DNA from 2 places in the Mesorhizobium sp. CA12 genome. Region 2 is predicted to be linked to the other one. Evidence: predicted binding sites of a transcription regulator. Region 2 holds the regulator's gene; the other holds the start of a gene.
What was found. Region 2 encodes PhoB, which activates phosphate uptake and scavenging genes when phosphate is short. Its sites were predicted from a motif close to TGTCATNNANCTGTCAT; they were not measured.

Region 1 (4,210 bases), on a different contig from region 2:
GGCCTTGGGCGATTGGCGTTTCCTCGCCTCCATGAAATGGGGGAGAGGTGGCTCGGCGAAGCCGAGACGGAGAGGGGGAGCGCCCTGCGAAGCCCCCTCGCCGTCCACTTTGCGGACACCTCTCCCCCGGCTCTGGCGGGGGCGAGGAAACCCGGTTTCTGAGAGGCTACTTCGTCAGATCGAGCGCCGCCGTCAGATCGCCCATCGGCGGCTGGTCGTTGTTGCGCAGCGCCTTGTCGCGGGCGACGATGCCGGGCAGCACAGGCAGGTCGTAGCGGGCGGTGATGAAACGCAGGATCGAGGTCGTGTCGTACTGCGTGTGATCGACCATCCCCATCTTCGCATAGGGCGAGATGATGAAGGCCGGGATGCGGTTGCCCGGGCCCCAGCGATCGGCCTTGGGCGGCGCGACATGATCCCAGAAGCCGCCATTCTCGTCATAGGTGACGACCACCAGCATATGCGCCCATTGCGGGCTCTTCTCCAGATGCGCGACGAGGTCGGCCAGGTGCTGGTCGCCGGAGGTCACGTCGGCATAGCCGGCATGCTCGTTGAGGTTGCCCTGCGGCTTGTAGAAAGAGACCGCCGGCAGCTTGCCGTCATCGATCGCCTTGATGAACTCAGTGCCGCCGAGCCCGCCGTCTTTGAGGTGCTCGGCCCGCGCGGCCGTGCCCGGCGCATAAGCCGCGAAATAGTTGAAGGGCTGGTGGTGGAACTGGAAGTTCGGCACGGGCGTCGCGTTCTTGCCGTCGAGCGCCGCCTGCCAGGCGCCCGAATACCACGCCCAGGAAATGCCCTTGAGCGACAGCAGATCGCCGATGGTGATCTCGTGCTGCGGCGGCAGCGTGGTCGGCTGCGCCGGATCGGCCAGCGCCTTGTCGCCACCCTCGGCCGGCTTGTTGGCGCTTGGCTGGTAAGGCGGCTGCATGGTGTTGACGGCGTAGAAGTCGGGCGTGATGGCGCCGTCATTGGTGAATTTCGGCACGCCGCCCAGCGCCGAGGGCGGCGAATTGTCGGCCGGTTTCAGCGTCACGCCATCCGGCTCGACGACGGCAATCTGGGCCTTCACCGGGCTGGTGTCGGCATTTGGATAGTAAGGCACGCAGGCGCAGGCCAGCATGAAATGGTTGAGGAAGGAGCCGCCGAAGGCGCCCTGGAAGAAATTGTCCGCCAGCACGTATTTTTTGGCGATCGCCCACATCGGCAGGATCGAGCCGTCATAATGGCCCATCACCAGCGCGCCGGAATCGGCCCAGGCAACGAACTTGTCGTTCCGGCCGCCGTCGATCTGCATCTGCTCCTGATAGAAACGATGCCACAGATCATGGGTGATGACGCCGGTATTCTCGTTGAAGCCCTTGGGATCGTCGATGGCGAATGTCGCGTTGGGCAGATGCGCGCTCTGCGCCTCCGTCACCGCCGGCGTGACGCCCTTGCCGGTCAGTCCGCCCCAGGCCGGCGGCAGTTCGGAAAGCGGCTTGCCGTCGCGGTCGAGCTGGCGCGCCTGTTCAGGCGAAACGTTGGCCAAGCCGTTGGCGCCGGGGAAGCCGCCATAGAGATTATCGAAGCTGCGGTTCTCGGCGTAGATGACGACGACGGTGTCGATCTTGTCGTAACCGGCAGGCGCCGCTTGGGCAGCGGCAGAGAGCGATGCCAGCGCCGTGAAGGCGAGGCAAAGGGAGAGAAAGGACCGGATCATTGGGAAATGCCTCGTGGCTTGCGAATGGCTGGAGGACGGCAATGCAGGAACGCAGCTGCATCAATGCCCAGCTACTTCGACGCCTTGTCACCTTTGTGACAGTTCGGCCCCGGCCGAACACGGTTTCGTGAGCGGGAAGACCGGTCATCAATCCGTTGCACTCGATCCTTACGCCGCCAAAGAAACCGGGCGGAGACATCAGGGATATCGCCGAAGACGATGGGACATCGGAAAAATCACGCGATCACCATTGCAGCGGCCACGATAGTCGCCTCCACCACGCCCGCCAACACCGAGGAGCCATCCGGTGTCCATCCCGGCCCGATGACGCGGCAGGAAGCCTTCGCCCGCGCCGAGGCGCTGACGGCGCTGGGGCGACAGATGTTCTTTGATCCGTCGCTCTCGGCCTCGGGCAAGCAGGCCTGCTCGTCCTGCCATGATCCCGACCACGCTTTCGGGCCGGCCTCGGCGGCACCGGTCGAAATGGGCGGAGCCAATCTTGACCAGCCCGGCGTTCGCGCCGTGCCGTCACTGCGCTACCTGCAGGCGGCGCCCGCCTTCACGGAGCACTTCTACGACTCCGAGGACGAAGGCGACGAAAGCGTCGACAATGGCCCGACCGGGGGCCTGACCTGGGACGGCCGCGCCGACCACGGCAAGGACCAGGCAAGGATCCCGCTGCTGTCGTCCTTCGAGATGGGCAACAAGGACGCGGCCCAGGTGGTCGCCAGCCTGCGCAACGCGCCTTATGCCGACGCCTTCAAGGCGGCCTTCGGCGCCGATGTCTTCGACCATCCGCAAGACGCCTTCGACGCCGCGGTGGAAGCGCTCGGCACCTTCGAGCAGAGCAGCGCCGATTTCTATCCCTATTCCAGCCGCTACGACGCCTTCCTTGCCGGCAAGGCGCAACTTTCCGCGCAGGAATTGCGCGGCCGCACGCTGTTCGAGGACGCAGCGAAGGGCAATTGCGCGAGCTGTCATCTCAGCGAACCGGCCAATGACGGCGAGCCGCCGCAATTCACCGATTACGGCCTGATCGCGATTGCCGTGCCGCGCAACCCGGCGATCCCCGCCAATGGCGATCCCGATTATGTCGACCTCGGCCTGTGCGGTCCGCTGCGCACCGATCTCAAGGACCGCGTCGAATATTGCGGCCTGTTCAAGACGCCGACGCTGCGCAACGTTGCCTTGCGGAAAAGCTTCTTCCACAACGGCTATTTCCACACGCTGCGCGACGCGGTCGCCTTCTACGCCAGCCGCGATACGGATCCCGGGCGCTGGTATCCGAAGAAGGCGGACGGAACGGTCGACAAATTCGACGATCTGCCAAAGGCTTACTGGGGAAACCTCAACACAGACCCGCCTTTCAACGGCAAAAAGCCCGGCGACAAGCCGGCGCTGACCGATGCCGAGATCGACGACATCGTCGCCTTCCTCGGCACGCTGACCGACGCCGACCAGGCGGGGCAGTAGGGCAAGCAGCCAAGGAGATTGATGGCTTGCAGCCGCAGCGGTGCTATCCACCGTAAATGTGTGCCAATGTGAACCACGTCATAGGAACGCCAAGTCGCGCCTGCTATATTGCCCATCTCTTCACAGATGGAGTCTCCGATGAGGTTCGTCCCGGTGCAGGAGCCGCCTGGCAGCAGCTGGACGGTGTTCGATGCGGCCAATGGCGCGCCGGCCGAATATGCCGGCCGGGTGCTTATCGGCCTGACATCGTGCGAAGCCCGCTGGTTTGCCGCCGTGGGCAACGGCCGCGCCGCTTGGCAGCGGTCCATCACCCCAGGCGTGCAGCTGCGGCTGGTCAGCGGGGGCGGTTGCCTACCCATCCGGGAAAGGCATGGCCAGACAGGTAGTTAGGAAGCCGCGCTGCCAGATTGATTCAGGCAGAGCGATCTCCCATCGATTGCCTTCTCACCTCGCCGGCGCGTAGCGGCTCACCACCATGCCGCTGGCATAGGGCCTGGAGCCGAGGAGCCTCAGCCTGCCAAAGCCGCCCTTGTCGAAGATGCGGCGGCCGCTGCCCAGAACGGCCGGATTGATGAAGAGCTGGAACTCGTCGACAAGGCCGGCGGCGATCAGCGCCGAGGCGAAGCCGGCGCCGCCGAACACGGCGATGTCGCCGCCCTCGCCTTGCTTCACCGCGTTGACCTCACGCGGCAAGTCGCCGCTTACGACGCGCGTTCGTTCCCAGCGCGAGGTCCCGAGCTTATCGCTCGCCACCACCTTTTCGGCCTCGACGATGCGCTGGGCGAAGGCAAAGAAGCGGTCCTTCGGATATTTCCTCGCCGCGTTGCCCCAATGGGTCAGATAGCCTTCCTCAGCCATCTTGCGGCTCAACAGGATGGTATCGATGGTCGTGAAAACGGCGTTGAAGTCCCGTTTAAGCTCCTCGTCCCAGGCGCTGTCGTCGCCCCACTCCCAGAGTTGCCAGCGACGGTCCTCGTCGGCGCCGACAAAACCGTCGACCGATATCTGCATCTGCAGGATGAGCTTTCTCATGTCCGG
Region 2 (4,210 bases):
GAATGGCAGCAACTGGCCTGGACGGGCGCACTCATAATCACCCTGACGGTTCTCGGGCTGAGCATCATCGCCCGCAGCCTAACCGGACGCAGAGAGGACAGATGAAACCGATGTTGTCCACCGACCTGAACGCAGCCGACACGACCGTCGAGAAGGCCAAGATCGAGGTCAAGAACCTCAATTTCTACTATGGCCAGTCGAAGGCGCTGAAGGACATCAACCTGTCCCTGCCCGAGCGCAGCGTGACCGCCTTCATCGGCCCGTCGGGCTGCGGGAAGTCGACGCTGCTGCGCGTGCTCAACCGCATCTACGAGCTCTATCCGAAGCAGAGCGCCGAGGGCCAGGTGCTGCTCGACGGCAAGAACATCCTCGACCGCTCGCAGGACCTCAACCTGCTCAGGACCAAGATCGGCATGGTGTTTCAGAAGCCGACGCCGTTCCCGATGTCGATCTACGAGAACATCGCTTTCGGCGTCAGGCTCTATGAGAAGATCAGCAAGGCCGAGATGGACAGCCGCGTCGAGCAGGCGCTGAAGCGCGCAGCACTCTGGAACGAGGTCAAGGACAAGCTCAACGCCAGCGGCCTCAGCCTCTCGGGCGGCCAGCAGCAGCGCCTGTGCATCGCCCGTACCGTTGCTGTGAAGCCCGAGGTCATCCTGCTCGACGAGCCGGCCTCGGCGCTCGATCCGCTGTCGACCGCCAAGATCGAGGAACTGATCGACGAGCTGCAGGCCGACTACACGATCGTCATCGTCACCCACAACATGCAGCAGGCGGCGCGCGTGTCGCGGCAGACGGCGTTCATGTATCTGGGCGAGCTGGTGGAGTTCGACCGGACCGAGAAGATCTTCACCTCGCCCCGCGAAAAGCGCACGCAGGACTACATCACCGGCCGCTTCGGCTGAGCTCATACGAGGACATCATCATGGCCGAACATACCGTCGCTTCCTTCGACGAGGATCTGAGGCAGATCAGCCGGCTCATCAACGACATGGGCGATCTCGCCAGCTCGATGGTCGGCGCTTCGACCAAGGCTCTGCTTGAGACCGACAATGCCATGGCGCAGCGCGTCGTTTCCGACGATGCCATCATGGACGCGCGCCAGCGCGAGCTCGACGACCGCGCCATCACGCTGATCGCCAAGCGCCAGCCGATGGCCGACGACCTGCGCAATGTGGTTGGCTCGATCCGCATGGCGGGCGACCTCGAACGCATCGGCGACCTCGCCAAGAACATCGCCAAGCGCGTCGGCTCGGTCGGCGTCAGCGCCGCGCCGCGCGACCTCACGCATTCGATCGATTCCATGGCGCAGCTGGTGCTGATCCAGGTCCAGGCCGTGATCCAGGAATATACGGTGGGCGACGCCACGGCGCTGGCCAAGCTTCGCAACGACGACGAGCGCATCGACGTCAAATACACATCCGTCTTCCGGGAGCTCCTGACCTACATGATGGAAGACCCGCGCAACATCACCGCCTGCACGCATCTTCTGTTCTGCGCCAAGAATCTCGAGCGGATCGGCGACCATGTGACCAACATCGCCGAGAACGCCTATTATGTGCTGACCGGCACGCAATTGCCCGCGAATCGTCCCAAGCAGGACGAGACGACAATGTCGGCGCCGGCGGCCTGACGAAGGGTACCTGCCAATGATCGCGCCACGCATCATGGTGGTGGAGGACGAGGAGCCGCTTGGGGTGCTGCTCCGCTACAATCTCGAATCCGAGGGTTACCAGGTCGAAGTGGTGACCCGCGGCGACGAGGCCGAAATCCGCCTTCAGGAAAACGTTCCCGACCTGCTCGTGCTCGACTGGATGGTGCCGGCGGTTTCCGGCATCGAGCTCTGCCGGCGCCTCAGGATGCGGCCCGAGACCGAGCGGCTGCCGATCATCATGCTGACCGCGCGGGGCGAAGAAAGCGACCGCGTGCGCGGCCTCTCGACCGGCGCCGACGACTATCTGGTCAAGCCGTTCTCGACGCCGGAGTTCATGGCGCGCGTCAAGGCGCTGCTGCGCCGCGCCAAGCCGGAGGTGCTGTCCAGCGTGCTCAAGGTCGGCGACATCGTGCTCGACCGCGAGTCGCACCGCGTCTACCGCAAGAAGAGCGAGATCAGGCTCGGCCCGACCGAGTTCCGGCTGCTGGAATTCATGATGCGTCATCCCGGCCGGGTGTTCTCGCGCAGCCAGCTGCTCGACAATGTCTGGGGCGAGACGATCTATATCGACGAACGCACCGTCGACGTCCATGTCGGCCGTCTGCGCAAAGCGGTCAACAATGGCCGCATGCCGGACGTCATCCGCACCATCCGCGGGGCGGGTTACGCGATCAGGGAAGATTAGGGATAGGGGCTGAGACGCTGACGGGTTCTGTGTCTCCAGCATCGGATCGCGTGCATTGGCGGTTAGCCGAGACGCTTGTGCTTCGTCATCCACGGGCGGAGCAAGGAGCGCAGCGACGCAGCGCAGACCCGAGGATCCATTCCGTGATGTCGATGCGTTGCGACAGTCCAGAATTCTGTGCCGCTGCGCTCGACGCGTGAGATAGCGGCATGGATTCCAGGGTCTCCGCGACGGAGCTTCGCTCCTGCTCCGCCCTGGAATGACGAAGCTGCGGGGCCTTCCCTTCGCTAATTCAAGCGTCTGCTGCTGTCCCGGACCTCTTCAAGGCTGCCTCAGGCCACGTTCTTTCCCGTCCCCACTCTTGCCTGGCCTCCCGGCGCGAAAATCTCCTGGTCGACGAAGGTCAACGCGCGCATGGCGCAGCCTTCGCGGATCAGCGGCAACTCGTTCGGCTCGGTGTCGAAGGAGATCGATTCGGAGTGCTGGCCGCCGGCCGTCTGGGCGATCGCCTCGCGCAGCGCCGGCTCGATCAGGTCGAAGGCGGCCGCGCTGACGCCGACCATGGCTACAGGCGCCGGGTCGATGAGGGCGAACAGGCTGCCGAGACCGAAACCAAGCGCTTCGCCGGCCCGGCGGTAAGCCTCCCGTTCGGGGCCGTCCCTCTCGCGCGCCTTCGCGGCAAGGGCCCGCATGTCGGCGTCGCCGACGTCGACCGGCTCGGCGTCCTCGCTCATTTTCATGGCGCTGCGCCAGATCGCATAGTTGCCGGCATAGGCCTCGACGCAGCCGCGGCGGCCGCAGCGGCAAAGCGCCCCGCCCGGGCGGTGAATCATGTGGCCGAACTCGCCGCCGGAGGAATGCGTGCCGGTGAACAGCGCACCCTTGAGCACGAGACCCATGCCGATGCCGTGCGACAACAGGATGGCGATGAAGTCGTCACGATAGCGCTCCGGGTCGCGCCATTGCAGCGCCACCGCCATCATGTTGCAGTCGTTCTCCATGGTGGCGGAGATGCCGAACTCCTTCTCGAGAATGTCGGCGAAAGGAATGTCGGTCAGCGGCGTTATCGGCGACCAGAGCATGGCGCGTGCATTAGAATCGGTGATGCCCTGAATGCCCATGGCGATGCGGGCGACGCTGCCAATGTCGAGGTCGGGATCCTGCAGCCGGCGCCGCACGATCGCCACGCATTCGCCGATCAGCTCGTCGCGGGGCATGACAAGCGTGTCCAGGCGTTGCTGCTCCTCGGCGACAACCTGGCCGGCATAGTCGATCACGGCGACCGACAGGAAGTTCAGAGACAACACCACGGTCAGCACCGCGGCGGCTTCAGGGTTCAGCGCCAGGCCGATCTGCGGCCGGCCGCGCTTCAACGCCGTCGGCTCGCTGGCCTTGCTTTCGGTGAGAATGCCCTCCTGGATCAGGTCGGCGGAGATCGCCGAAATGGTCGAGTGGCTGAGCCCGGTGGTGGCGGCAATTTCGGTCCGTGATGGCTGACCGGCGCGGCGTACCGCCGAAATCACCATGGCGCGGTTGCGCCGGCGCAAATCGTCATGGCGGATTCCGACCGACATCGTTTCGCACGTCCTCCCCAGTCATCGCGGCCTTGTGATAATGCCATGGCCTGTCGCTGACACGCTAGGGATTGTGGCAGAAGCCAGGGGCCATGTCATTATTTATTGCGGATACCGAAAAAAATGCCTGAGCCCATCAAAACCCATCAGAATCTCGGTTGACAGCGCTGTTGTGCTGGACCACTATTTTTTTGAGGCTCGAAAAAAAGCCTCTGTGCCGGCCTTCGGGCCAGTCTGGGTCGCGCCGCACGGGCGCAGGGAGGATATCATGAAGAAATTTGCAGCCGCCATTCTGGC

Region 1: a site for PhoB is predicted at 1,842-1,858, ahead of LB520_RS18125 (acid phosphatase). Genes of this name have one in related genera too.

What each region holds. Positions count from the first base shown of each region.
Region 1 is NZ_JAIUHT010000010.1:138,177-142,386, reverse strand. It holds gene LB520_RS18125 (acid phosphatase) at 167-1,699, opposite strand; gene LB520_RS18120 (cytochrome-c peroxidase) at 1,919-3,172, shown strand; gene LB520_RS18115 (hypothetical protein) at 3,311-3,562, shown strand; gene LB520_RS18110 (dihydrofolate reductase family protein) at 3,617-4,204, opposite strand.
Region 2 is NZ_JAIUHT010000003.1:173,052-177,261, reverse strand. It holds gene pstA (phosphate ABC transporter permease PstA) at 1-105, shown strand, start outside; gene pstB (phosphate ABC transporter ATP-binding protein PstB) at 102-905, shown strand; gene phoU (phosphate signaling complex protein PhoU) at 926-1,633, shown strand; gene phoB (phosphate regulon transcriptional regulator PhoB) at 1,650-2,339, shown strand; gene LB520_RS07310 (ROK family protein) at 2,672-3,913, opposite strand; gene xylF (D-xylose ABC transporter substrate-binding protein) at 4,182-4,210, shown strand, end outside.